DNA from 2 places in the Actinoallomurus sp. NPDC050550 genome. Region 1 is predicted to be linked to the other one. Evidence: riboswitches for the same ligand, from Rfam matches in the RefSeq annotation. Region 1 holds a riboswitch; the other holds the start of a gene.
What was found. A riboswitch is a leader RNA that binds a small molecule or an ion and turns the genes downstream of it on or off. The one in region 1 is predicted to bind thiamine pyrophosphate.
Positions count from the first base shown of each region.

Region 2: it holds a riboswitch for thiamine pyrophosphate, as region 1 does, so the genes downstream of both, AB0I04_RS10605 (cytosine permease) here and AB0I04_RS20140 (TenA family protein) in region 1, are expected to answer to the same signal.

Region 1 covers NZ_JBFAJC010000013.1:141,434-155,761, reverse strand. Annotated here, with positions in the region: gene AB0I04_RS20150 (GDSL-type esterase/lipase family protein) at 1-1,005, opposite strand, end outside; gene AB0I04_RS20145 (hypothetical protein) at 1,031-4,033, opposite strand; gene AB0I04_RS20140 (TenA family protein) at 4,451-5,131, opposite strand; TPP riboswitch at 5,193-5,291, opposite strand; gene AB0I04_RS20135 (GNAT family N-acetyltransferase) at 5,402-5,848, opposite strand; gene AB0I04_RS20130 (ROK family transcriptional regulator) at 6,133-7,317, opposite strand; gene AB0I04_RS20125 (carbohydrate-binding protein) at 7,487-10,039, shown strand; gene AB0I04_RS20120 (hypothetical protein) at 10,324-11,361, shown strand; gene AB0I04_RS20115 (PhzF family phenazine biosynthesis protein) at 11,447-12,151, shown strand; gene AB0I04_RS20110 (hypothetical protein) at 12,227-12,973, shown strand; gene AB0I04_RS20105 (leucine-rich repeat domain-containing protein) at 13,035-14,012, shown strand; gene AB0I04_RS20100 (glycosyl hydrolase 53 family protein) at 14,234-14,328, shown strand, end outside.
Region 2 covers NZ_JBFAJC010000006.1:55,653-69,980, reverse strand. Annotated here, with positions in the region: partial or broken gene AB0I04_RS10650 (MerR family transcriptional regulator) at 1-59, opposite strand, end outside; gene AB0I04_RS10645 (sulfite exporter TauE/SafE family protein) at 295-1,050, shown strand; gene AB0I04_RS10640 (CU044_5270 family protein) at 1,144-2,145, opposite strand; gene AB0I04_RS10635 (RNA polymerase sigma factor) at 2,142-2,732, opposite strand; gene AB0I04_RS10630 (alpha/beta fold hydrolase) at 2,835-3,935, opposite strand; gene AB0I04_RS10625 (CapA family protein) at 4,088-5,068, opposite strand; gene AB0I04_RS10620 (DNA-formamidopyrimidine glycosylase family protein) at 5,258-6,118, shown strand; gene AB0I04_RS10615 (SSI family serine proteinase inhibitor) at 6,388-6,879, opposite strand; gene AB0I04_RS10610 (rhodanese-like domain-containing protein) at 6,922-7,260, shown strand; TPP riboswitch at 7,285-7,401, shown strand; gene AB0I04_RS10605 (cytosine permease) at 7,392-8,720, shown strand; gene AB0I04_RS10600 (PAS domain S-box protein) at 8,974-10,839, shown strand; gene AB0I04_RS10595 (ATP-binding protein) at 11,011-11,478, shown strand; gene AB0I04_RS10590 (hypothetical protein) at 11,475-11,981, opposite strand; gene AB0I04_RS10585 (MarR family transcriptional regulator) at 12,343-12,771, shown strand; gene AB0I04_RS10580 (arginine deiminase) at 12,837-14,030, opposite strand; gene AB0I04_RS10575 (CU044_5270 family protein) at 14,212-14,328, opposite strand, start outside.

The sequences.
Region 1 (14,328 bases):
CCACTGGTCCCAGCCGTACGGGAGGTAGACCAACCGCCCCTGCGGCCGGCCGTTGACCGAGAGCGACTGGTCGCACGGCGTGCTCATGCCGTCGGCGGCGCGTACGTAGATCCGGTACCGGCCGCCGCTCGGCAGCGGAAGCGCGAACTCCAGATAGCTTCCCGGCGCGGCGAGATAGCCGGCCTTGCCGTTGCCCGACGCCCGCGGCGTCGTCAGCCGTTCCCCATTGCCGATCGTCGCGTACGCCGGCGTCTCCGCCTCCCACCGTGTCATCGGAGTGCCCGTCAACGCCGTGTACCAGCGCGCCGCCATCTTCGAGTAGCCGCCGTCGCTCGGATGAACACCATCGGCGGACAGGTCGGTCTTCGTGAGCGCCGCGTGCATGTCGACGAGATGGACATGCCGGCCGTGCGCGACCCGCGCCGCGACGATCCCCGGGATCGCCGCGTTGTACCGCCGGGCCAGGCCATCACCCACCGGATCGGCCAGCGGGACGATCGTCGCCACGTACACCTGCGCGTTCGGCAGTGTCCCGGTGATGAGGTCCACCAGCGCGGCGAGCCGGGCCGGAGCCTGCGGCAGCGCACTGCGCTGGATCACGTCGTTCGTGCCGATGTGCAGCAGCACGACGTCGGGGCGGTAGGTCCGCAGCCACGCTCGTACGTGCACGGCGAGCTGGTGGATCCGCCACCCCGGGTGGCCTTCCTCGGCGCGGTCGCCCAGCTGCGCGGGCCCGTTCGAGCGCGATCCGACGAAGTCGACCGACATCCCGTCGGCCGTCATGTACTGCCACAGGTCGCTGCGGTAACCGCCGAGCGTCAGCAGGCCATCGGTGATGGAGTCCCCGAGCGGCATCACCCGGAGCGGCGGTCTGGACGGCGCGATCGTGACGGCACGCCGGGGATCCGTCGTGGCCCGCGACCTCGCCTCCACGCACGCCGTGGCCGTGACGAGCAGGCATGCGCTCGTCACGGCCGCCAGGGCGGCCTGGAGCCGGCCGCTCACGACCGTGCGACCTCGTGCGGAACCCTCATGGCAACGGCCTCCGCCACAGCGTCGGCTGCTCACCGCGGTGATCCGCGCTCACCCCGACGGCGAGGAGGTCGGCGCCCAACGGGGTCATCCCGGTGAGCCACTGGTCGCCCCGGCCGGACAGACCGGTTCCCTGGGGTGTCTCCGCGGTCCAGGAGCGTCCGTCCCGGGACGTCCACAGGACGACGTCGGACCGCCCAAGCCGCCCGACGGCGCCGGTGACGACGAATCCCCGGGGCGTGGCGGTCGCGGCGGTGACGAGGGAATTCCGGTCGCTCGAGTCGGGGCCGGCCGGGCCGGCGGCCGGCAATCGGACCTCCTGCCACGATGACCCGCCGTCGGCCGACACGAACGCGAAGGCGACACGGCCGGAGTTCGTCGCGGCGGACCCCGCGGCGATGATCACGTTGCCGACGGCGGCGACCTTGTCGAACCACCCCTCGAGCGAACCGGAGGGAAGCGGTATCCGGTGGAGCGTCCACTTCTTGCCGTCGGGCGAGGTCCAAGCGGCCGGCCTGCCCGATGGGGCGTCCTTGACCGACGGGTCGCTGAGGCCACCGACCGCGACGTATCCGAACGAACCGCCGACCACACCGCGCATCCAGCGATTGGCGTTCTGACCGCCTTGAAGGTCCGCGCCGCCGCCGCGATCCCATGCCTTCAGATCCGACGAATGCCACGTCGCCGCGGAGAGACCGGATTCGCCGACGACCACGTAACCCGCCGGGCCGACCGTCGCCGCGTACGTGGCCACATGATCGACGCCCTTCACCGCGAACGCGCCTCCGCCATCGGCGGCCCGCCAGGTCGTGCCGTCGTCGGAGGCGACGACGAGAGGACGGGCCGCGTCGAATCCGACGGCGAGCCAGCCCGCGTTCCCGGAGACGACGCTGATGAGACGCTGCGGGCCCGGCCGGGCGAACACCTGCCCCTGGGCACGGCTCCATCTCCTGCCGTCGGCCGACGTCCAGACCGCGGCGTCCCCGTTCGTGCTGCCCGCGACGACGCTGAGCCGCGACCCCGTCGCGACCGACGTCAGCGCCTGGTCGCTCTGGACCGCTCCGGCGATCCGGGTGGGATCGACCGCGATCTCCTGCCCCACGGGATCGCGGACCGCGAGCACCGCGTTGGCGTCCTGCGCGTCGTTATTATCGCGGCCGGCGACGATCGTCGCGCCGGCGGTCACGGCCATACCCTGGATCGCGACGCTCGGCGGCGCCGGCACCTCTCCGGCGTTCTGCCAGGACCGTCCGTCCGCGCTGCGCGCCAGCAGCACCTTCTTGTCGCCGCCGATGAGGGCGGCCACGCCACGGTCGGATCCGGCCAGCCGCTGGAGACCGCCGAAGCCGGGCAGGTGGATCTCTCCGGCGGTCTGCCACTGCCTGCCGTCGGCGGACGTCATCACCACGCCGTACCGCTCCGACTTGCCACTCGCGTTACGACCGGCGACGAAACCGGACGGGGTGGCCGCGATGGCGACGCCCGGACCGGCCGTGCCCTTCGGGTGCGGCACGTCGACCGGCTCCCAGGACCGTCCACCGTCGGCGGACCGCCACACGGCGTCCTTGACGACCTGGCCCTTGCCGTCGGTCGTCCAGCCGTAGACGAGCGCGGTGTTGCCCACCGCCGCCACGTCGACCAGGGTCAGCGGCCCCCCGGACAGCGACATCTTGAGCTGGTCGTTGCCGAGCCGCTCCCAGTTCCGGCCGTCCGACGACAGCCAGACGACGGGCACCGCGTCGCTGTAGTCGCCCTTCTGCGAGGTGTCGCCGATGGCGACGAACCCACTCGCCGTCTTCGCGACCCGCGCGACCCGATCGCGGCCGAACGCCGCACCCGCCACGTCGGGCTGCCGGATCCAGGCGCTCCCGTCACGACTGGTCCAAACCGCCGTCCCGGTGTGAGAGCTTCCGAGGGCGACCCAGGAACCACCCGAACCGGCGATCACCCGCGGGACGTCGCCGTACGCGGGCTCCGTCCCGTCGGCCGTCTTCAGACCGCCGAGCCGGAAGGTACGCCCGCCGTCGGTGGAGACGAGGAACTCCGCACGATAATCCGCCGTGTCGGCCTCTCCGCCGATGGCGACCACGATCGAGCCCGACGACGCGACCCCGAGCAGTTCCTGGTCCCGCCCATCGGTCCTGGCCTGTGGGTCGGCGGCGAACAGCCGAGCAGCCAGCTGGGCGGCCGGCATCTTCGGCGCGCTCTTCTCGTCACCGGTGAGAACGTAGACCCCGGCGGCGACCAGACCTGCGACGACGACGCCCGCGATGCCGATGAGGACCGGCCGCAGACGCACCCGGCGGCCCGACCGGCGGGGTGTCTCCGTGCGCCACGGTTCGTCGAACCGGACAGTGGTGTTCTCACCCGAGGTTCGTGGGTCGCGTCCGGGAGGGACAGGCGGCCGTGGGGTGGACCGCGGCACCATCGCGGACGGCGGCAGGTCCAGGGCGGTCGGTTGGTCCGCCCCGCCCGCGTCGTACGCCGGGAAGCGCGGTGGCTCCTGCTCGCCCGGTCCGTACGAGGGCGGAGGCACGGCAGGGGAGGGTTCCGCCGCCGGGTCCCACACCGGCTGCGGCGGGATCCGCCACGGGTCGGCCTGTGGCTGCGGAGCCCATTCCTGGGTCTCCGGCGGCTCCTGCCACGTCGCGTCGCGCGGCGCCGGCTCCTCGGTCTCCTGCGGCGGTGAGCCGTAGGGCGGTAGCCCCGGAGCGCTCTCCGGCGGAGGCTCGTACGGCGGCGAACCGGGCAGGCCCGGCGGCGCGGCGCCGTACGACGGCGGGACGGGAATGGTCCAGGGCGGCAGCGGCGGCTGAGCCGGATCCGGCCCCCAGGTCGGAGGCGGCGGGGGAGGAGACGACCACTCGTCGTCGGCCGGAGGCTCCGTGTTCGGATCGTCGTCCGGAGGCTCCGTGTTCGGATCGTCGTCCGGCGTCTTCTGCCCGGCCACGTGCACCTTCCCGTCCATCGCCGCGAGGGCGACCCCCAACCCGAGCTCCACGCAGAGCGTCGTTGCGCGAATCTTATCGGGACAAAGCGGTCATGTGGGTGCACTCGGCGCCGGTTTCCTCTGTCGGCATCCGGACGGGTTGCAGAGCGGGTGCTATTGCTGGCGATCTTGTCGATGTTAAGGTCCGTCCGGACCTTTATCGCGAATTTACGCGGGGGAAGTGTGAGCCCCTAGGTGAAGTGTCGGCGGCCGGATCGGATGCCTTGATCTAGGTGGTGTGATTCAGTGAAAGATGCGCACCGGGATCTTCGTGCATGGCTAATTCAGGTATTGGATGCACTGGCTTTGCCTCCGGAAGATCAGCTGGACCACGTTCGCAGTATGGGCGTCGGCGCGCAGACAGCGGATGTGTGGCGCCGGACGTGGGGGAGCTCCTCGGATAGGGGTGATAAGCCCTACCGAAGTGAGCTACCCCAGCCATTCGGCGGTGGGCCAGGTTTCGCGGTGCCAGGCGCTGTCCCAGAACATCCACTCGTATTCGGTGGCGCGGAAGAAGGCGCGGGCCATGCCCTCTCGTGTCGTCGCGTCGGTCGTCGCCGCCAGCCGGTCGGTGATGTCCTTGGCGCGTGCGGTGGCTTCGGCGAAGGCCGGGTCGGAGTAGGTCGCGATCCAGGCGCGGTAGGGGTGGTCCTCGACGCCTGCCGTGTTCTCGAGCAGGGCCGTGCCGACGTCCTGGTAGACCCAGAAGCAGGGCAGCACCGCCGCCGCGAGCACCGGGTACGGGTCGGAGAGGGCCGTCGCCTGGAGGAAGGACGAATAGCCGAGGCAGGTGGGCGAGGTGTCGATGCCTGCGAGGTCGTCGGCGGTCAGGCCGAACTCCTCGATGTAGCCGGCGTGCAGCGTACGCTCCGCCGCCAGCGCGGCGTGCGCGCTCTCGGCGAAGAAGACCGCGTCGTTGGTGTCGGTGGCCCGTGCGGACGCGACCGCGAGCGCCCGGGAGAACGCCTCCAGATAGCGGGCGTCCTGCACGATGTAGAACGCGAACCGCTCACGGTCCAGCGTGCCCGCGCTAAGGGTGGTGTTGAACGGGTGCTCGTGGATCGCGCGGATCAGGCGGGTCGAGCGCTTCCACACGTCGTCGCAGAACATCGGTTCCTCTCAGCGGTCACCGGACGGCGAGGCGAGGACGTTCGAGCAACACCAGGAGAGCTCCGGTCACCGGTGACGTCCCTTCGCTAGTCCGAACTAGATCAGGTTCGACGGGTGTGATCTCAGCCCGGATACGTCCTGGGCACCCCGCGTCACCGCCGACCGTAACAACAACCGGCCGGTCATGACCACCCGCCGCGACGCCCGAGAGCGGTCGCCGTCACCGGGCCTTCTTGCACCAGTCGTCGCCACCGGACCGTTGGACAGAACCTAGCGCGGCAGGTCGATCCGGTACTGGATGAAGCCGCGGTTCTCCGCCACCTTGTCGTACAGGCGCCGCGCCGTCGCGTTCGACTCGTGGGTGTGCCAGTACACCCGGGCGCAGTCGTGGGCCTTGGCCCAGTCGGTCACGGCCGCGATCAGGGCACGTCCAACGCCCATGCCGCGGGCTTCCGGCGCGGTGAACAGGTCCTGCAGGTAGCAGACGTCGGCGTCGGGCAACGACGTGCTGGCGTGAGCGAGGAAGTGCACGATGCCGACGAGCCGGCCGTCCAGCGTCGCGCAGAGGGCGTGCATGCGCGTGTCCGCCAGGAACTCGTGCCACGCCTGCTCGTACATCTCGGCGGGTTCCACGCGCTCGTAGAAGTCGATGTATCCGCGAAACAGGCCCTCCCAGGCGGCCCTGTCGGACGGAATGAGTTTGCGGATGGTGATCATCGGTCTCCTGTCAGGTCGAGCGGGCCGAGGGTCGGCGGACGCTCCCTCCATACGGCCTGCGACTACATACGGCCTGCGACGAGGACAGGCCCAGGCGTCCGAGCGTAAAGACGAGCGGTCTTCCGGAACACGGCCACTTCACGGCGAAAGCGAAGGACCAGTGACCGACTCGGAGGCCGTTACAAGAAGGTCAGTGGACGAGTCTGTGCCGGCAAATGTCCGTCGGTGAATCGGGCATCATGCCACGCCGCCTGAACTCTCCCGGCCCGGTCGACAACGGCTCGTCATCCCAGCGCTGGTGCGGTCGAGCTGCCGGTGCGGCGGACGGCGAGAGCGATCGCGCCGAGGAGTTCGGCGTGGTTGTCCAGGGTCCCGGTTGTCACGGTCACCGCCCGGGCCACCCCCGGCTGGGCGTAGCGCGTGATCATCTCGCGGATGCCGTCGGCGAGCACGCCGTTCGGCAGGCCGAGTTCGCCGCCAACGATGATCACCTCGGGGTTGAGCACGTTGCACATGTCGGCCAGCGTCCGGCCGATGGTCCGTCCTGCGTCGCCGACGACACGGACGGCTCCCGAGTCTCCCGCCTCCAGCAGCCGGATCACGTCGGCGATGGTGAGCGGGTCCGCGTGCATCGGCTGGAGGGCGGCGATGATGTTCGGCGTCGAGACCAGCGTCTCCAGGCAGCCGCGGCTGCCGCACCGGCACAGCAGACCGTTCGCTTCGACCTGCACGTGGCCCAGTTCGCCCGCGTAGCCGCTGACGCCCCGGTACAGGCGTCCATCGAAGATCAGCCCGGCACCGACGCCGGTCGAGACCTTGACGAACACCAGGTCGCGTACGCCGGCGCCCGCTCCGTAGGTCAGCTCGCCGACGGCGCCGAGGTTGACGGCGTTCTCCATGAACACCGGCCGACGGACCCGCTCTTCGAGGCCGGCTGCGGGATCCAGGTCGACCCATCCGGGCAGGATGTTGTTGACCAGCACACGGCCGGTGCGCCGGTCGAGCGGGGCGGGCAGGCCGAGGACGACGTTGTTTATGTCCTCTCTCGGATGGCCGATTTCGCGCAATATTCCGCCCAATTCACTGGCAGCGGTGTCGAGGGCCGCGCCCACGGAGTTGTCCACCGCGAGCCGTACGTAGCGCTCGGCAGCGACGTCGCCTGACAATGTCGCCACCGCGATCCGGAGGTCGCCGTGCCCGAAGGCCATGCCGGCGACGAGGCCAGCCGACTCGGTCAGCGCCAGCCGGGCGGGCGGCCGGCCCGGACCCGTCCCCGCTTTCTCGGCTGCGGGCAACTCGCGCAGGACGCCGTCGTCGATCAGCCGCGCGACCAGCACGGCCACGGTCGCGCGCGACAGCTCGGTCATCCGCTCAAGATCCGCCCGGGTGACCGATCCGCGCTCACGTACCGCCGCGACCACGCGGTCGAGGTTGTAGGCGCGGTGCGATCGAGGCCTGGCTGCGCTCATGGCGCCCCCCACCCATGCGGGTTCACCAATTTTGTCACGTACTCAGCATAATAAGGCCAAATGCGGCGCCTATCAGTCTGTTGACACGGCATAAATCGCGTTTTAACTTCACAAAAACCCCATATGCGCGCAGCCGAGGGGATGCAGAACCCCGACCCCTGGAGAGCCCATGAGCAAGCCAGTACGAAGATCCCTTCGGCGCAGCGCAGTCGCCTGCGCGCTCGCGGTCACCCTCCCGGTGAGCCTGGCGCTCGCCCCAGAACCGGCCGACGCCGCCACGCCCACGGCGGGCGCCACGGTGACGGTGCGCGCCGACGGCGGTTACACCATCGACACCAGTGCACCGCGCTACCACTTCGGTGGTTCGGTCGGCGCCTCCGCGAGCAACATCAAAACCGTCACCGGCCGGGATCGTGTCGGCGTCTACCACGAGACCGACTTCGACTACACGGCCGGCGGGGCGGCGCGGAGCAGCGGCATCCGGACCTACGACAACAGACCGGTGGTGCTCTTCAGCACCACGTACCGGCAGGCGGCGGCCAACGCCGATCCGTTCCCCGCGCTGTCGTCCCGGCCCTCGCTGCCGCACAACGAGAGCTTCAACGGCTGCTTCGCGGGACGCCGGCTCGACGCCCCGGGCGATCCGGGCTTCAGCCCGTACCTGGCGTTCGACGCCTCCCACAGCGGCTACATGCTCTCTCCCGCCTCGAACTTCACAACCGGCGTCGTGAAGTTCGTGAACGGCGCGCTGACCAGTACCGTCTCCGCAGGCGTCGGTGGCCTGCCGGCCGGGTTCACCCAGAAGAGCATCCTGGTGTACGGCACCAGCATCAACGGCGTGTACAACACCTGGGGCAACGCTTTGACCGGCCTGTCCGGCAAGCACCGCCCCGCGCAGAGCTCCACGAACACCCTCGCCAAGCTCGGCTACTGGACCGACAACGGTGCCTCCTATTACTACAAGTACGACTCCAACCTCGGTTACGAGGGCACGCTGCGGGCGGTCCAGAACGACTGGAAGAGCAAGGGCCTGCCGATGGGGAACCTGCAACTGGACAGTTGGTGGTATCCGAAGGGCCCGAACGCCGTCTGGAACGACAAACCCGACGGCCAGTACCGCTATGAGGCGGATCGCACCCTGTTCCCGAACGGCCTCGCCTCGTTCCAGAAGAGCGTCGACGTACCCCTGATCACCCACGCCCGGTGGATCGACCCGTCCAGCCCGTACCGGAGCCAGTACAAGATGTCCGGGAACGTGATCACCGACCCGGCGTACTGGAACGACCGGATGAGCTACCTCAAGTCCTCCGGGGTCGACACCTACGAGCAGGACTGGCTGTGCGCGGGCGCGCAGCCCGACTTCAACCTCACCGACCGCGCCGCGTTCCTCGGCAACATGGCCAAGGCCGCGGCGGCCAACGGCCTCGACATCCAGTACTGCATGGCACTGGCGCAGGACTACCTGCAGAGCACGCTGTACGGCAACGTGACGAACGCCCGGGTCTCGGGCGACCGGTTCGAGCGGTCCAAGTGGGATGAGTTCCTCTACACGTCACGCCTGGCCGGCGCCCTCGGCGTGTGGCCCTTCACCGACGTGATGATGAGCACGGAGACCCGGAACCTCCTGCTGTCCAACCTGTCCGCCGGCCCGGTCGGTGTCGGCGACGCGATCGGCAAGGAGAGCGTCGCCAACCTGAACAAGGTGGCGGAAGCGGACGGCACGATCGTGAAGCCGGACACCCCGATCGTCCCCGATGACGCCACCTACGTCCGCGACGCCTCCGGATCGTCCGGCCCGATGGTGGCGACGACCGGCAGCCGGCACGGCTCGCTGTCCGCCGGCTACGTCTACGCCTACGCCCGCACCATCCCGGCGCCGAAGCCGGATACGACCTACGAGGCCGAGGACGCCACCCTGTCCGGGCCCGTGGTGGGCACCGACCACTCCGGCTACACCGGCGGCGGGTTCGCCGACTACCAGCACGACTCCGGCGACTACGTGGAGTGGACCGTCAACGCGCCGTCCAGCGGCACGTACACGCTGATGTTCCGGTACGCCAACGGCGGCGGCGCCGACCGGCCGCTCGCGGTCTCGGCGGACGGCGGCGCGGCCTCCACGCAGGCGTTCGCGCCGACCGGCAGCTGGGACACCTGGGCGGTACAGCCGGTCGTGGTCGAACTCTCCGCCGGCCGGCACACCGTACGGGCCACCACGACGGGAGCCAACGGCCCGAACATCGACAACCTCGGCGTCAGCGCCGGTACGGTCGGCCTCCCGACGACAGACGACGCCTCATTCCGGCCCGCCGACCTCGGTGTCACCGGAAAGGCGTACGTGTACGACTACTTCGCCGGCAACGGTGCGCTGGTCGACGGCAACGCACCCTACACCGCCCAGGTGACCCGTGACGGGTCCTACCTCCAGGTGGTCCCGGTGGGCAGGTCGGGCATCGCCTTCCTCGGCGACGCGGGCAAGTTCGTGTCCCTGGGCAAGCAGCGGATCCGGTCGCTGTCCGACAACGGCACGATCCACGCCACGGTCGCGTTCGCCGCGGGAGACGGCCCGGTGACGCTGCACGGGTACTCCCCGAGCCCGGTGTCGGCGACCGCCTCCGGCGGCAGCGTCGGTCAGGTCGGTTACGACAGCGCCTCACACCTCTTCTCGGTGCGCGTCAGTCCTGGCCATGGATCCACCGTCTCCGTGACCTTGACCCGGCGGTGACGCCACGGCAGGTCTCCCTTCCTCTCCTCCGCTCGGGCAGAGAGGAAGGGAGACCTGCCACGGTCGTCGTCGTGGGCGTGGGGGCGCCGCGTCAAACGCTCATTCTGTTGGTCGCCGGACCTGGGGCTGTCCGGACCGGCAGTTCGGGGGCTGGCGGCAGTGTCCGGGGTGCCGGTGCGGTCGTAGCGTGGGCCGCCGAAGAGAGATCGGGGGCCGTCACGGCCGCGTCCACGCCGCCGATCAGGTGACCGGGTGATGCGGGGACGGAACAGGCCGGAGTGTCGATGCACCGATTCGGACTCGTCCGAGCGGCGAACGCGGCGTCGTATCTGCGGGGGTTCGTCCTCTCCGGGATCGCCACCGTGCTCGTCACCCGGGCGTGCCTGGCGCAGGCCGGCTATCCCAAGGTCGGCAGCGGGAACCTGCACATCGCCCACGCCCTGTGGGGTGGTCTGCTGATGGCGGCGGGCGTGGTCATCGCCGTCGCCTTCCTCGGCCGGCCGGCGCGGATGTGGGCCACGATGGTGGGCGGCGTGGGCTTCGGCCTGTTCATCGACGAGATCGGCAAGCTGGTCAACAAGACCGGCTACTTCTACCGGCCCGCCGCGGGGCTCATCTACCTCACCTTCGCCGCGCTCGTCCTCCTCAGCCAGTGGACCGGCGGACGGACACTGCTCAGCCCACGCGAGCGTACGGTCAACGCCGCCTCTGTCGCGCTGGCCGGGATCACGTCGGGCCTGACGCCGCAGGAGCGCCGCGCGGCGGTCCGCCTGATCGAGGAGGTGGACGGCGAGGCTCAGGTCGCGCTGCTGCACCTGCTAACGGCGGCGCCCGACCGGCGGCCCGCCGCCCCGCGCCCGGTACGCACGGCGGCGGCCCGCGCCCGCACCGTCGCCGGTCGGCTCGTCGCACACCGCGTCGTTCTCCGCGTCGCCGTCTGCTATCTCGTCGCCCGGGGGACGCTGACTCTTGCCGGAGTGATCGCTGACGAGGTCATCACCACGCACGCGGGAGAACGGGAGACGGGCGCGGTCGCGGCCGTCGTCTGCTGCGCGGTCGTGTCGACGGTTCTGGGCGTTTACGGCATGGGGCGGCTGCGCCGCGACCGCATGGCGGCGTTCCGGGTGTTCAACGCCGCGGTGCTGCTCGACATCCTCGCCGGGCAGTTCTTCAAGTTCACGATCAACCAGTTCGCGGCGCTGTCCGGCCTGGCCATCGACCTTCTCGTGGCCTGGGTCATCGCGACGGAATTCCGCCGCCTCAAGCCCGGCTCTCCGGATCGCGAGCCTGCCACAGATCTCGGATCTCCCGGGCGCGGCTGAACTCTGCGGCCACGCCGGGAGTGCTCGCCACGGCCGATGCGGCCTCCAGCGAGCTCACCGGCGTCGACGCGTTCTCCTAAGGGAGGTGTGGTTCACTGCGCGGGTGATCGAGTACGACGTACTGCGCGTGTTCTGCGGGCCCGACGGCCGGCACGGCAACGAGCTCGGGGTCGTCCGCGACGGCGCCGCCGTCCCCACGGAGGCCGAGCGCCAGGCGTTCGCGCGAAAGCTGGGGTTCAGCGAAACGGTGTTCGTCGACGACGCCGAGCGCGGGGTCATCGACATCTTCACGCCGACGCTGCGGCTGCCGTTCGCGGGGCATCCGTGTGTCGGGACGGCGTGGCTGCTCGGCCTGCCCGCGCTGATCACCCTGGCCGGGCGGGTCCGGGCTCGCCGTGACGGTGAGTGGGCCTGGATCGAGGCGCGGGCGGAGTGGGCGCCGCAGCGCACGCTCCGGCAGTACGGTTCGGCGGCCGAGGTGGACGCGCTGTCCGTGCCGCCGCCGGGGGAGTGGATCTACGCGTGGGCGTGGCAGGACGAGGCGGCCGGACGGGTGAGGGCGCGCGCCTTTCCCGGACGCGACGACGGCATCGATGAGGACGAAGCGACCGGCGCGGCCGCACTGCTGCTGACCGCCCACCTCGGCCGCGCCCTGACGATCACGCAGGGACACGGCTCCCAGATCCAGACGAGGCCGAGGCCGGACGGCCTGATCGAGGTGGGCGGCCGCGTGCGCGCCACCATCTCCGCCGCGTCCGAGCCGGCATCTCCGCGCCGACAAATCGATTGACCTTGTGAATCACAGAAATCTACGCTGGCGCCATTGTTCGAACGGCTTAACGGCCATATCAGAAGAGGAATTCCGATGGGCTTGGCCGACCTGCAGACCATCGATGTCGTCGCCACGGAGGACGACGGGACCGAGGGCCTGCATATCGTCGCCGGAAACGGGTGGCCGCCGGAGCGTGAGGCGCTTTACCATGTGCAGCTGCTCGTCAAACTGACCGGTATGCTCCACTACGCCGAGACGTGCGGGAAGCGCTGCTCGGTCACCGTGCACAGCGCGGACGAGCCGCCCGCCGGTGTGCTGGAGTTCCTGAGTGCCGCGGGCGTACGGGCCGTGGTCGGCCTCGGGGAGAGGGAGCGTCCGGCCGTCGGCCGCCTGCCCCGGTTCCCGAACCTGCCCGACGGGAGTCCCGACCTGGACGCCCTGCAGGCCGCGAACGCCGCCGACTTCGCCGGGCGGCACGGCCTGGACGGCACCGTCGAGTCCCTGCACCGGCTCGACGAGGTGCTGGAGGCGCGCCGGCGAGAGGAGGGGCTCGGGCCGGACGACACCGACGAGGAGTTCGCCGATGGTGACCTGATCGTGCTGGGCGGCGCGTACGCGGGCGAGGTGCTGCGGTCGGCCGCCGGCGGGCGCTGGGTGCTCGGACGAGAACCGATGATCGGGCCGCTGCACGTCGCCGTCGGCCCTCCCAGCGACGAAATGGCGGTCAATATGCTCGGAAAGGTTCGCAAGTATCTGCGATACGGTTCCGAGGATTCGGTGCGCAGTATGGTCTCGATGGTGCTGGCCCGACTGAATGGAGGCAGGCCCTCTTCGAGGTAGGAATCTCGCGGCCGCGAAGGCGTGTCGAGAGACGGGCCTCGCGGTAATAGGGTCGGTACCTGTGATCGACACCGCCGGACCACTCGAGGGCTCCTTCCGTTACGAGGGCGGGGTCGCGGTCTCGCTCACGGCGCCCGGAGCGGGCCTGACCGCGCTCCCGTCGTCGATCGGCGAACTCACCGGGCTGCGCCACATCGACCTGGACGGCAACGCCCTGACGGCCCTTCCGACGGAGATCGCGCGGCTCCCGCGGCTGGAGACCCTCCTGCTCTACAAGAACCGGCTCGCCGCGTTCCCGCCCGAGCTCGGCGGCGTGACGTCGCTGCGGCACCTGAGCGTCGGCGGCAACCTGCTGTCCTCGGTTCCCGAAACGCTGTGGCGGCTCACCGGGCTGCGCTCGCTCAACCTGGCGGAGAACGCCTTCGCCGAGATCCCCGAGGCCATCGGCCGGCTCACCGCGCTGAGGATGCTCGACCTCGGGCACAACCGGCTCCGCCGGATCCCGGAGAGCATCGGCGACCTGACCGGGCTCACCGACTACCTCTACCTCCACGACAACGAGCTCACGTCCGTGCCCGCCTCGCTGGGGCGGCTCGACCGGCTCGGCTACCTCAACCTCGCCGGGAACCGCCTCACCGCGCTGCCGGGCTCGATCGGCGGGATGGCCGCGCTGCACGAGCTGCGGCTCCAGGACAACCGGCTGACCGGGGTACCCGCGTCGGTGGGTCGGCTCGTACGGCTCCGGGAGCTGTACCTGTGCGGTAACCGCATCACCGAACTGCCCGAGTCGGTCGGAGCCATGAGTGACCTGCGGCTGCTCGACCTGCGGAACAATCCGCTGACCCGGTTGCCCGCGGCGGTCGTACGGCTGACGCGACTCAGGCATCTGGACCTCCGGGCGACCCGGCTGCGGGAGCTGCCCGACGGCCTCGGTGACCTTCCCCGGCTGGAGAAGCTCGATCTGCGCTGGACCAAGCTCGACAGGATGCCCGGCTGGATCGAGCGACTGCGAGAGCGGGGCTGCGTCGTTCTGCGGTAGCGACCGTGAAAGGGCGATGAAAGCACCTTGGCCCATCCCATCGGGCGGATTAGCCTTCGGCGACCGCGCGGGAAAGCGTTTTCCACGCTCCCTGTTCTCCACGCTGCCCGCACGGCCGTACGACCGTACGACGAAGGAGGACGCCCATGAGACGCCCACGAACCCAACGGCATGGCTGAGCCCGCCCGCCCGAACATCTACACCCCCTGACGGAGCTCCTCATGGACCACATCAGCAGAAGGACCGCACTCAAGGCGGCCGGAGCCGGCGCGGCCGCGCTGGCACTGCCGTCCCTGCTCCCGGCCACGCCCGCGTC
Region 2 (14,328 bases), on a different contig from region 1:
TAGTAGCGGAGCGCCCGCGTGCTCACCCCGGCCCGCTCGGCCAGCTCACCGATCCGCACCGGTTCCTCCCTGATCCGTGGCCGTCAGCGACGGTAACCCTTCACACCGGCGTCAAGGTCAAGCCGCCCGGTGCCCGGATCGTACGCGGGTGGCCGCCCGTATCGACATATGAGACAACTGTCTTGTATAGCAAGATGGGGTCTAGAGTCGAGAGCCATGAGATCCCCCGTTCGCCGGGCGCTTGTGGGCGTCGGCTTGGTCGTCCTCGTCGCGGGATGCGGCGCCGTGTTCATGATGTCCAGCCGCCCCTGGGCGATGGTGGCGGTGCTCGCGGCGGGGATAGCGGCCGGCACCATCAACGCGATCGTCGGATCGGGATCATTGATCACCTTCCCGACGCTGCTCGCTGTGGGCCTGCCCCCCATCACCGCGAACGTCTCGAACAACATCGGCCTCGTCCCTGGCGGGGTCACCGGAGTCCTGGGATACCGCGCCGAGCTCGAGGGGCAGCGCGGCCGCCTCGCCCGGCTGGCTCCTGCCTCGGTGCTGGGTTCGCTGCTCGGCGGGTTGCTGCTGCTGAACCTGCCCGAACAGGCGTTCACCACCGTCGTCACCGTGCTGATCGGGCTGTCCTGCGTCATGGTCCTCATCCAGCCCAGGCTCAGCCGATGGCTGTCCGACCGGCCCCGGCGCGCGCACGGCGGACCATGGCTCCTGCTGGGCGTGTTCGCCGCCGGTGTCTACGGGGGTTACTTCGGTGCGGCTCAAGGCGTGCTGCTGGTCGGCCTGCTCGGCATCTTCCTCGACGAGCACCTGCAACGGGTCAACGCGGCCAAGAACGCCCTCACCCTGCTGGTGAACGCCACGGCGGCCGTGCTGTACATCCTGGTCGCCAAGGTCGACTGGCGGGCCGTGGCGCTCGTGGCGCTGGGGTCGATGGTCGGCGGCTACCTCGGCGCGCGTCTGGGACGCCGGCTCCCGGCGCCGATCCTGCGCGGCGTGATCGTCTGCGTGGGCGTGGTGGCGATCGTCAAACTCGTCTCCGGTTGACCGCGCACCGATGCCCTGTGCGGGCGAGGCGTCCGCCTCGCCCGCACAGGGCATCGGTGATCACTGCTTCAGGCCGTAGGCGTGGATGACAGGTCAGGGGCGCTGGCCCGGCCGGTCGACGATCGTCGGGGTGGCGTGCGTCTCGAGGTTGAGGATGGCACCCTTCTTGATCGTCGACCTGCCGTCCAGGGCCGTGGACGCGTGGTCCTTGACGGCGATGTCGCGCTCGCCGAGATAGGCGTACGTCTTGGGATCGATGAGGATCTCCACGAACAGGTAGCCCTCCTCGACGCGTCCCACCGCGATGGCCGGGCGTCCCTCCAGGTCGACGGTGTTCTTCCGCAGCGTGACACCGGAGATGCGGGCGATCGCCCGGTAGACCGCCGCCACGACCTTGGGCGGTGCAACGCCGTTCCGCAGGATGGCGCAGTACTGGCCGTAGAGCGCGGCTGCCCGCTCCTCCGCGTTTTTCGGTTTCATGCCGCCGATGAACTCGTGGGAGGCGACCCAGGCGTCGAGGGCCGCCGGGTCGGTCGGCAGGGCGGCGAGCAGCGGATAGTTGTGCTTCCAGAGCTGATTGCCGTTCTCGATCCGGAGCTTCCCGTCGCCGTACTGGCCCTCCTGCGTCCGGGCGATCTGTGTGCCGTCGGCACGCCACCACGTGCGCTCGACGAACTTCACGAGCGGCGTCTTCGGGGTGTTCACGCGGGTTCCGATCGCGGGAAAGCGCTGGTGGGACTCCACGTAGATCCATTGGTCCGGGCGGGGCGCGAACGGCCGGGAATCCGCGGCGCTGGCCGCGCGCTTCAGCACGTCCTCGGCATTGGCGACCGGGCCGGCGGGGATGATGGGGATCACCGGGCGCGGATGGCCGTGACCATCGGTGCCGCCGACGTTCTGCGCGATCGTGACACCGGCGGCGATCGCGACCGCGAGGGCGCCGACGACGCCCGCACGGGGCAGCCGGAACGGCCGGCGCGACGGCGTCGTCGCCGGGACACCCTGGGCGGCGGCGAGGAGGCGGCGACGCCCTTCGATCACCGCTGTGGAGGCGGGCGGCGGGACCTCGGCGCACATGCGCTCGAGCTCGTTCATGGGTGAACTCCTTCTCCGACGATCCGAGGGTCGGTGCCGCCGAGCGCGTCGCGGGTCTTCTTACGGGCCCGGTTGAGCCGGGAGTGGACGGTGCCCTTGGCGATGCCGAGGGCGGAGGCGATCTCGTCGGCGGACAGGCCGCCGGCAGCGGTGAGCAGCAGGACGTCGCGCTGTCCGCGTGGCAGCCTGGCGAGCGCCGCCGCGAGTTCGCGGCGTATGCCCTGCGCGCTGACGCGCTCGGTGACGCGCTCGCTCGGGGACTCGATCGCCGGGTCGACGCCGGTCTTGGCGATGAGCCGCCAGAAGCGGTCCTCCGCCCGGTGGTGCCGTCCGACCAGGTGGGTGGCGATGCCGTAGAGCCAGGGCCGGGCGTTCGAGAACGCCAGGTCGTAGCGGGCCCGCTGCCGGAAGGCGATCAGGAACGTCTCGGCCATCAGATCGTCGGCCTCGTCGCGGCCGAGCCGCCGGGCGAGGTACCGGTGGATCGTCGTGTGATGCCGGTCGTACAGGGCCGCGAACCGCTCCGGTTCGCGCAGCGAGGCCTCGATCACCTCGGCGTCCGTCTCGGCGCCCGCCTCGGCTCTCACGGGCTTCTCGTCTCGGTCATGCGACCCTCTCGGGTGGGGGATGTCACCTGTTGTTGCCGCGGCCGGTGACGCCGCTTCCCCGAGCGTCGCGTACGGGACGGATCAGCTCCTCCGGCGGCCCTTCTCCCGGCGTGCGGCGCGCCCTCCGAGCAGGGGCTTGCGCTCAGGACGGAGGCGCGGGGCCGGGTCCTGGCCGTTGACGACGGTGGGCTCGGCGGGCGGTTCGAGGCCAGTGGCGCGCCGGAGGAGAGCCCACAGGTGCCGGTTGACGTCGGCGGCGCGTTCGAGGGTCAGCAGGTGCCCGGCGCCGGGGATCACCGCGAGCTCGGCGCCGGGGATCTCGGCGGCGAGGGCCTCGGCGTGCCGTACGGGCGTGATCAGGTCCCGGTCGCCGACCATGACGAGCACGGGCACGCGCCCGAGCGCGGGCAGCGCGGCCCGTTTGTCGTACGCGATGAGCTCCTTGTAGAAGTCGGCGATCACCTCGATGGGGACGGAGCTCATCAGCCGGGTGGTGACCTCGGCGACCTCCTTCGACACGCGGGCGCCGAACAGGTACGACCGGGTCAGCACGAAGGACATCCCGCCGAGCGGCAGCCGGGCCGCGTCCACGAGCCGGGCCTGGTGGCGGAGCGTGGTCAGCGCGACGGGGACCATGCGGTGCAGGACGCGGGCCGTGCGCTCCGGCAGCCCGATCGTCACGGAGGACAGGTCGCCGGAGGAGGTCGCGGCGAGGAGCACGCCGACGATCCGCTCGCCGAACAGCTCCGGATGCGCCTCGGCGAGCCCGAGGATCGCCATGCCGCCCATCGAGTGGCCGACCAGGACGACCGGCCCCTCCCGCGCGGCCGCCTCGAGCACCGAGTACAGATCGCGGCCCAGCTGGTCGATGGTGGCGTTCGGCGGATCCCCCCAGCCGGATCGGCCGTGCCCGCGGAGGTCCCAGAGCACGGCGCGGGCCCGGCCGGCCAGCGCGTCCCGCTGGACGTGCCAGCTGGTGGAGTTGAGCAGGAACCCGTGGCAGAAGACGACGGTCACCCTGGCGTCGGCGGCCTCCTGTACCTCGACGTGCAGCCGGACGCCGTCATCCGCGGTGATCGTCGGCGTCCGGAGATCCGGCTGCCCCGCGTTCGGCCCCGCCCCGTCGGGAGATCCGTCTGGCCACCAGGTGCCCAGCACCTTGGTGATTTCCGTGAACGACATGGCCACCTCCGCCCGTTGCCGCTCCCAGTTGTTTACGGTGGCCCCTAACTCCAGTTTGGGTCATGGTGGAGGCATCGTCAAAGAGCGGGGCCGGATCGACGCAGCTCACGGCGTTGACGGAGGCGCCGTCCGGTACCAGGGCTGCTCTCCGGTCATCCGTCCGGTACGGGGGCTGCCACGGCGAGTCGTCCGTCCTCCTCCTCGGTGACGGTGGTGCCGAACGCGGCGCAGGCGGCGGCGAACCGCTTGTGGATCCAGGCGTGGTCGGCGCCGGTGGCGAGACGGGTACGGACGTACTCGAGCGTCAGCGGGACGGCGGTGAGCCCGGCGATCCGACGCCCCTCCAGTTTCACGTGGAACATGAGACCCAGATCGTTTCGCAATACCGGGTCCACGGCGTAGTCGTCGATGAGGTCGCCGAGGTCGTACAGGACGCGGCCGCCCACGCCGTGGAAGACATGCGCGGAGTGCCCGGCGACCAGCGTCGCCCCGGCGTCGACCAGCGCCCGCGCCGCCGCCCGTATGTACCGGAGGGGCTCGGTGGTCATGTTCGGGCCCCAGTGCGCCAGGACGAGCACGAGGACCCCGTCGGCGGACAGCGCGCGGATCCGGTCGGTGAGCCAGGCCGGGACCCCGTGGCGCAGGTCGGCGTACGCGACCCCGGGCCGGTCGGCGCAGGCGGCGAAGTCGGGCGGATGGTCGGTGACGCCGAGGACGGCCACACGCGCGTCCCCGAGGTCGAAGAGGGCGGGTTCGCGCGCCCGCGGCAGGTCGGGCCCCGCACCGACGGCCCGGATGCCTGCGTGGGCCAGGTGCGCGAGCGTGTCCGTCAGAGCCTCGTGGCCGTAGTCCAGCGCGTGGTTGTTGGCCAGCGTCACACCGTCGATCCCCAGGTCGGTGAGGGTGTCGACGGCTCGCGGCGGGGCGCGGAAGTGGAACGGTTTACCGGGGGCCGGCCAGGGCCGGCCGCGCGCGGACACGCAGCACTCGAGATTGATCAGCGACAGGTCGGCGGAACGGAACATCCGCCGCACCTCGTCGGCGAACAGCCCGTACGGCCCGGACACGGCGATTCGCTCCGCGACCCCGCGTCCCAGCATCGTGTCGCCGCCCAGGGCGACGGTGATGGCCACGCCGGACTCCCCCCATCAGGATCGCCGTGCGGGCTGCGCCCGGCCAAGGGCCGAAGGTCCCGCCCGACGGTCGAGGCACAGTTCTCCCGGGCGGCCTGGCCGCGATGTTTCGGGTGGCCCGGCGGCGATGTTTCCGGTGGCCTGGCGGCGATCGTCCACAGCCTGTGGACGGAGCCGTACCCTGGGACCATGCCGGAGCTGCCGGAGGTGGAGTCCCTCGCCGCCTTCCTGCGCGAGCACGCCGTCGGGCGGGCGATCGCGCGGATCGACGTGGCCGCCATCTCGTCGCTGAAGACGTACGATCCGCCGATCACCGCGCTGAACGGCCTGACCGTCACCGGGGTCGCACGCCACGGAAAGTTCATCGACCTGGACGTCGACGGCCTGCACCTGGTCATCCACCTGGCCCGCGCGGGCTGGCTGCGCTGGAAGGACGCGTTGCCGCCGGCGCCGCCCCGGCCGGGCAAGGGCCCGCTGGCCCTCCGGGTGCACCTCGACGACGGATCCGGGTTCGACCTGACCGAGGCGGGCACCCAGAAGAGGCTCGCGGTCTACGTCGTGCGCGGCGCCGCGGAGGTCCCGGGTGTCGCCTCGCTCGGCCCCGACCCGCTCACCGACGGCTTCACCGTGGACACGCTGAAGGGCATCCTCGAAGGCCGGCGCACCCAGATCAAGGGACTGCTGCGCGACCAGAGCGTGATCGCCGGCATCGGCAACGCCTACTCCGACGAGGTCCTGCACGTGGCGCGGATGTCGCCGTTCAAGCTGGCGGCGAGCTTCACGGACGAGGACGTCGCGACGCTGTACGACGCGATCGTCCGCACGCTCGGCGATGCCGTCGAGCGCTCCCGCGGCCTGGCGGCCAAGGACCTCAAGGGCGAGAAGAAGGAGGGCCTGCGGGTGCACGGCCGGGCAGGTCAGAAGTGCCCGGTGTGCGGCGACACGATCAGAGAGGTGTCGTTCGCGGACTCCGCCCTGCAGTACTGCCCGACCTGCCAGACGGGCGGCAAGCCCTTGGCCGACCGCCGGATGTCCCGCCTGCTCAAGTAGGCCGCGCGCGGCGAGCGGCGACTCCATCCGGGTGGGGACACCCTCCTGGTCGCCGCCGCCGAAGGTGACGCGCGGCCGGTCCTCGGCGACGCGAGCGACGCATTCGGGCGTGCACAGCGCCATGGCACGGTCGCCGTGGACCGCGTTCGGCGGATGGCCACCGGCCTGGTGGGCCGCTGCCGTCAGCGGGTGGTCACCCCTCCTGGCGGGCCGCCGTCGACCGTGTCAGCGGACGGCCGCGGCCCTGCCGGAGCGTCGGAGGCCCGTGCTCAGCGGACCGGCGGGTGCGGGCCGAACAGCAGGCCCAGGGTGCCCCACCGCTTGATCTCGCAGCCGTTCTTGCGGCTGAACGTCGAGTCGACCTTCTTGCCGTTCCAGGTGCCCGTGACCGTGGCGGTCTCGGGGCCGCCGTAGATCTGGGTGCACATCACGTTCTTGGGCGTCGGCGCGAACGGGTCCTTGCCCGCCGCGCCCGCCGTGGCGAGCGCCGCGCACGCCTCCTTGGCCTTGGCCAGGTCGCCGCCGACGGGGTCGCAGGTGAGCGTCCGCGTCTTGGCCTGCGACGTCTGCGACTCGCGCACGGTGATGGTCAGCCGGGTCTTTCCCGCCTGGCCCGGCGCCGATGATCCAGGGGTGGACGGCCCGCTCGGCTTGACCGTCGCGTTGTCCTGCCCGCTGCCGCAACCGCCCAGCAACAGGGCGGCGGCGATGCCGGGGATGGCGACGGCCGCTGGTCCCAGTCTGGTTAGAGATTGCCTCATGACGATTCGACGCCGGGCGCCGGCTCGTGGTTCCGTGGACTTGTGAATGCTTTCAGGGACCAGGTTCCCGCAGTTGAGGTCGCCAAGGTTCCGGACGACGCATACCTCCTGGACGTGCGCGAACTGGACGAGTGGAAGGCCGGGCACGCGCCTCGTGCGATCCACATCCCCCTCAGCCAGCTCGGCGCCCGCGCGTCCGAGGTGCCCACCGGCGAGGACGTCTTCGTCATCTGCCGGTCGGGGGCGCGATCGGCGTCGGTGGTCGCGGCTTTCAACAACGCCGGCTGGAAGACCGCGAACGTCTCGGGCGGCATGCACGCCTGGGTCGCGGCGGGCCGTCCGATGGTCAGTGAATCGGGCAGCGAGCCATACGTCGCCTGACGAGGTACATTAACGGCGGAAAAGTTCAGACCTCGCGGGAGCTCGGGCGACGACCGGGCTGAGAGGGCGGCTACGCACGTGCCGCCGACCGCTCGAACCTGACCGGGTAATGCCGGCGTAGGGAGTGTGCCTTGAGCACTGCCGTCGACGAACGTCCCCTCGACAACGAGGCCCCGTACACCCTCGACCAGCCCGCTCCCAAGGTCCTCAGTTTCTGGGACCAGAGTGCCTTCTGGGCCAACCTGGGCGTGAGCCTCCTCGCCTTCTCCGGCGCCTACTCGGTGCTCGCGCCGGACGCCCAGGGCAACCCTCGGCTCCCCATCGTCGCGGGGATCGTCGCCATGGTCGTCGGCACCGTGATCGGCGGGATCATGCTCGGCCTGGCGGCCGTGTCCGGCACCCGTGCCGGCGTCCCGGCGATGATGCTGCTGCGCGGCCTGTTCGGCACGCGCCTCTCGTACGTCCCCACCCTGATGAACATCCTGCAGATGATCGGCTGGGGCACCTTCGAGCTGGTCACGATCGCGGGCGCGGCCAAGGAACTCGTCGGCGGCGGCCCGCACTGGGCGTACGTCATCGTCGCGGGCGTGGTCACGACCGTGCTGACCATCTGGCCGCTCGGCTCGGTCCGGGTCCTGCGCCGGTACGTCACGGCGGCGGTCGTCCTGGCCCTCGCCTACTTCTATGTGCAGCTCGTCCGCCAGCCTCTGCCGAACCTCACCCATGGGTCGTGGAGCCACTTCTGGATCGGCGCGGACGCCGCGCTGGCCGTCTCCATCTCCTGGGTGCCCATGGCGGCCGACTACACGCGGCACTCCCGCTCCGAGCGGGCGTCGTTCGGCGCCGCGAGCGTGGCGTACGGGCTGACGCAGGTCGTCGCGTACGTCCTGGGCCTGCTGGCGCTCGCCCTGGTCGCCGGCGACTCGTCCAAGGTGTTCGGCCCGTTCCAGCACGTCGCCCTCGGCACGCTGTTCTTCGCGGTGTTCGTCCTGCGCGAGGTCGACCAGTCGTTCGCGAACGTCTACTCGACCGCGGTCTCGATCCAGAACCTCGTGCCCCGCGTGGACCGGCGGCTGCTCACCATCGCGCTGGGTGCCCTGACGACGCTGCTCGCCCTCGTCCTGAACATGAACAACTACTCGGGCTTCCTCACGCTGATCGGGTCGGTGTTCGTGCCGATGCTCGGCGTGCTGGCCGTGGACTTCTTCTGCTTCACCGGGCGGCGCGGCTGGGACGTCTCCGACCGGGCGCCCGCCCGCTGGGGGATGGTCGTCGCGTGGGCGGCGGGCATCGCGACGTACCAGCTCATCAACCCCGGTCAGGTCGGATGGTGGTCGCGGATGTGGACGCACGCGCAGAGCGCGCTGCACTTCACTCCGGCGGACTGGATGAGCGCCTCGCTCCTGTCCTTCGCCGTCGCGGCGGCGGTCACCGGCGCGATCGGTCTCATTCGCCGATGACCAGGGAGGTCGGTCGGGGTGGCCGGGAGGTCGGTCGGGGCGAGCTGGTCGTGGCTAGCTGGTCGGGGGGAAGACGGCAAATCGCACGTCACGGCGTCGTCGCGCCCGTCATGATGGGGGTACGGAGTGGCGGGAGGCGATCACGATGGCGCAGTGTGATCACGACTGGGTGCAGACGGCGCCCAACCAGAAACGATGCCGCAAGTGTGGATTGGTGCTGACCTTCGCATAGGGACGCGGTGCGGGTGGCACTATGGGCCGCGTGAGCTCGTCTGACGCGATGATGCGTGCGGCTGTGGACTCCTCCGCCGACGCGATGATCGCGTTGGGGGCCGACCTGACCGTCCGGCTGTGGAACCCTGCCGCCGAGCGGATGTTCGGCTGGACGGCGGATGAGGTGCTGGGCCGGCCGATGCGCATCGTCCCCGAGGAGCACACCGCGGAGCACCGCGCCGTGCTCGAACGCGTCCGCGAGGGCGGTCACATCTCGTTCCTCACCCGGCGACTGCACCGCGACGGCCGGCTGATCGACACCCGGGCGGTCGCCAGCGCCATGCGCGGCGAGGACGGTGAGTTCCTCGGCTGGGTCGGCCTCTACCGCCCGGTGCGGGAGGACGAGGCCGTTCAGCACCAGACCGCCGAGCGCATCCGTCTCGTGCGGCGGCTCAACGACGTGGTGGCCGACCTCAACACCGAGCTGGAGCTTCCCGCGGTCCTCGACCGCGTCACGTCGGGTCTTATCGAGCTCACCGGCGCGGACGCGGCCGGCTTCGTCGTCATCGAGCAGGCCACCAACACCCTGCGGCTGGTCAGCATGACCGGGCTGCCCCGGCGGCTGCGCGGGGCGACCGCCGACCTCCGCTCCAGCCTCGTCGGCGAGCTGCTGCGCTCCGGCCGCACCGTCATGCTGGCCACGGCCGACACGCGCAGCCTCAGCGACCTGATCTGGTCCGAGCTCGACGGCCTGCACACGATCGCCGTGGGCATCTCGAACGTTCAGGGCAGCCCGTACGGCGCGTTGTACGCCCTGTTCTCCCGGCGCAAGGCGGGCCACATCGAGCTGGAGCTCCTCGAGCTGTTCGCCGGGCACGCCGGTGTCGTCCTCGGCAACGCCATGAACTACGCCGAGGTGGTCCGGCAGCGCAGGCACGAGCGGGCGGTGATCGAGGCCAGCGCGGACGGCATCGCGGTGCTCGACCGCGACGGCGTCGTCCAGCGGTGGAATCCCGCGGCGCACGCGATCACCGGCCTCGCCTCCGAGGACGTCATCGGCCGGCCGCTGCCGTTCGCGCTGCCCGCTCCGGGCGGCGAGTCGACGATCCAGCTGGAGTCCGGCACCTGGTTGAACGTCCTGCACACCGAGATCGAGGGCCACGACGAGGTGGTCGTCGACTTCCGCGACGTCACCGAGGCCAAGTCCCTCGAAGCGGCCAAGGACCTCTTCCTGTCCATGACCAGCCACGAGCTGCGCACGCCGATCACGGTCGTGCAGGGATTCGCCAAGACGCTGGTCGACCGGTGGGAGAAGCTCGACGAGGCCGACCGGCGGCGCGCGGTCGCGACGATCGCCGACCGCGCGGACGCCCTCGGCCGTCTCGTCGACAACCTGCTGTACTCCCGCGCGGTGCCGGACGGGCTGAGCGTCACGAGCGAGCCGTTCGACCTGGGGCGGCTGCTGCGCGGCGCGGCGTACGGCTTCCGCGGCGTGTCCGAGCGTCACCTGGTCGAGCTGGAGATCGCCGAGGACCTGCCGCCGGCTCTCGGCGACTCCATGGCGACGGACATCATCGTCGGTCAGCTGCTGGAGAACGCCGTGAAGTACTCACCGGAGGGCGGCGTGATCACGGTCCGTGCGGGCGTCGACGGCGACGCCATCGTGGTGATGGTGGAGGACGACGGGATCGGGATCGCCGCCGGCGACCGCGAGCGCGTCTTCGAGCGTTTCGTCCAGGGCGAGGCGGGGGACCGCCGTCGTTTCGGGGGCCTTGGACTCGGGCTGTACATCGTGCGCCGGCTGGCCCGCGCGCAGCAGGGCGACGTCTCCGCGCACCCGCGCGCGGACGGGCTGGGAGGCACCTGCATGCGGTTTACCCTCCCCCGTTTTGGTGACTCTGTGTGACAGTTCATACTGGTGCATACCGCGCAAATGGGCTGATCTTCGCAGCGTGGCGGAGGTCACAGTTACACGTGGTGTTGGTAACAGATTCCTGTGGCGCGGTTTCCGCGTTTTTTAAGCGGGCATTTCGGTTGTAACCGGGGTGACCACGTAACGGGGAGTATCCGGGAGCCAGTGCCCGGGGAGGTGAGGGTGTCGAGCGTCGTGTTCCTGCCACATGCGCCGTCCAGCGTCTCGGACGTGCGAAAGCGCCTGTGCGCCGACCTGCTCGCGTCCGGTGTGTACGAAGAGGTCGCGGACGACGCGGCCGTCATCATCAGCGAGCTCATCAGTAACGCGCTGCGTCACGCACGCCCTCTGCCGTCCGGGGACATCCGGGTGTCCTGGAGCCATGACGGCGACCTCATCCAACTGGCCGTCAGCGACGGCGGCTCGATGACCGAGCCGCGCCGGACGCGTGCCGCCCTGTCCTCACTCGGTGGCCGTGGGCTCGGCATCGTCGAGACGCTCTCGGAAGGCTGGGGTGTCTCCCATGAGGACGACGGCACCACCGTCTGGGCCAGCCTCCGTGCCACCCAGCCGACCAACGGCCACCACCTGCCCGGGATCCACCCGATGAAGATCGCCTTCGACCATTCCTAAAGACTGAGCATGAGTTGCGCGTGCTCGGCCGGACGCTCCGAACGGTGTTGAGCGTCCTGGTCGCCCGCTTTCGCTCCGTGTCCGGGCGGCACGGATCGTGTCCGTGGTCCCGGGATACAGGGGCGGGGTTCCTCACGCCTCGGGACTGCCGGTGCGGCCTGGGCGGTCCGATGCCCCTGCTCATCGCTCTGGTGAGCAGGGGGCGGTGTCGTCCGTCGCCGGATCGGGTGTCCCAGGGCGCGTCGTCCGATCGCCACCGCCGCCGCATCGTGGCGGGTGGCTTTTCTGTTCTTGCTGGTGAGGGGTTTTTGCCAGTGCTGGGTTCCCCACTTGCTGGTATAGGCGGGGTCCACGGCGACGATGGCGATGCCGAATTCGGCCGCCATCGACACCAGCCGGTTCCGTAGCTTGGCCACGGGCATGCCGGAGATCAGATTCCGAAACCGCTTACGGCGCCCGTGTTTTTCGCGGGTCGTGTCGGCTGTGAAGTCCAGGTCTTCGATCGCGATCGCGAGCCGGTGCCGCCCGGCCCAATGCAGCAGGCGGATGACGGCGTGGCGGACCTGGGCGTCACGATGCCGGGTAGTGCCGGACAGGTTAGCGGCACCCTGACCACAACGTCAACTTACGGTAATCATTCAGATTCGATGTGTTAGTAGGAGTGTTGTCATCGCGTGCGGCCGCCCTTCTGAGTGGTTCGCGCGCGATGACGATGGCCCCTTTCCCAGAGGAATTCGGGAGGAGTGCCGTTCGCCTTACCCTCTCGTTCACCATGTAACTTGACGTTCAAGGCGATTCGCTGGTCGAGAGGGTTGGATGTCGAGAGAACCTAGAGATGATCTTCGGCGGGCCGTCGGCGAGGAGATGCAGGAGATGCAGGCGGCCGTCGAGGCCTACGACGAGGCGGCCGCACGGGTCCTCGGCGTCAACCGGACGGACCTGCGCTGCCTCGAACTCCTCATGCGGCAAGGCGCGCTGACCCCCGGCCGCATCGGACCCGCGCTCGGCCTGACCACCGGCAGCGTCACGGCGATGCTCGACCGGCTGGAGCGCCTCGGCTACGCGACCCGGTCGCCCGACCCCGGCGACCGGCGCAAGGTCCTCGTCACGATCACCGATACCGCCCGCGAGAAGGCATGGCGGCTGTACGGTCCGTTCGCCACTGAGGGCGACGCCCTCATGCGGGAGTACGGCGATGCCGACCTCGAAGTCCTGGCCGGCTTCCTGCGCCGCTCCCGCGAGCTCTACGAACGGCAGCTGAAGCGCACCCTCGAGGAACACGCCGGGAAGTAGCGCCGGGCGCTACTGCGGGTCCGTTACCCCGGGTCCGTTACCCCGGGTCCGTTACGCCGGGTCCGTTACACCGGGTCGCGGAGGATCGGGCAGGACATGCAGCGTGGGCCGCCCCGGCCGCTGCCCAGCTCGCTGCCCTGGATCCGGATGACCTCGATGCCCGCAGCCTCCAGGCGCGCGTTGGTCTCGACGTTGCGCTCGTACGCGACCGCCAGGCGCGGTCCGATCGCGAGGGTGTTGTTGCCGTCGTCCCACTGCTCGCGTTCGGCGGTCACGGGGTCGAGACCGGTGTCGATCACCCGGAGCCGGTCGATGCCCATCGCCTCGGCCGCTGCCTCCAGGAACGGCCGGGCCCGCGAGACGCGCAGGTCGTCGTCGTCCTTGGTCACCGTGTAAGCGACGAGGGAGTAGGCCACGGCCGGGTACATCACGACCTTGTCGACGTCGACCATCGTGCAGATGGTGTCGAGGTGCATCGTCGCGCGTTCCTGCGCGATCGGTACCGCCAGGACCGTGTGCGCGAGATCGGCGTCGAACGCGCGGCGGGCGATCCGCTCCACACCGGCCGGGGTCGTACGCTCGCCGGTGCCGATCGCGAGCACGCCGGGGGCGAGCAGGAGGACGTCGCCGCCCTCGATGTGCTCCAGCCCCGGGGCGTACAGCTGCTTCGTACCCTCGAACCGCGGGTGGTACCGGTAGATCACCCGGGTGAGGGCGGTCTCGCGGCTGCGCGCCCGCATCGCGAGGCTCGTCACCGCGACCTGGTCGCCGACCCACACGCTCGAGTCGCGGGTGAACAGGACGTTCGGCAGCGGGTCGATGACGAAGTCGTGCCGGTCCATGAGCCGGTACACCAGGCCCCGTCCGGTCTTCAGCTCCTCATGGGCGAGCCCGGCCACGAGCACCTGGGTGAGGTCCTCGGTGGTCAGCTCCGCCAGGTGGCTCTCCAGGAGGATGCGGAGCTGGTCGCCGAGTCGCTGGTCGCGGAGGACGTCGGCGATCGCTTCGTCGCGCGCGTGCTGGTACTCCAGCGTCTCCTGGAGCAGCTCGGTGAGGTAGAGGACCTCGACGTCGTGGTCGCGCAGGGCCTGCGCGAAGGCGTCGTGCTCCTGCTGGGCGCGGCCGACCCAGGGGATGCCGTCGAAGAGCAGTTGATCGTTGTTGCGGGGGGTGAGTCGCTTGAGCTCTGGGCCCGGTCGGTGCAGAAGGACCGTGCGGAGGCGACCGACCTCGCTGTCGACGCGATGCGCATGAGTCACATGAGGAGCTTAACCGGATATTCCGCCTCTGACCTTTTCAGATTTGCTTGAACCGGCCAAAGTCTCCACAACGGGACAGTCGTCGCAACTGCGGCGGCTGGGGCGGTGCAGGAGCCGACGCGAGACAGCGAGGCCCAGGGCGATGCCCGGGCCTCGCGTGTCGGCCGTCTACCGGGACGGTCTACCGGGGCGCCTCATTGGTCCATTCGGCCGCTTCGACCCTGTCCGTACCACTCGCGTTGTGATCGGCATCGCCGAAGTCGGAGCTGAGCAGCCGCGAGGTCTTCGGATCGACGAC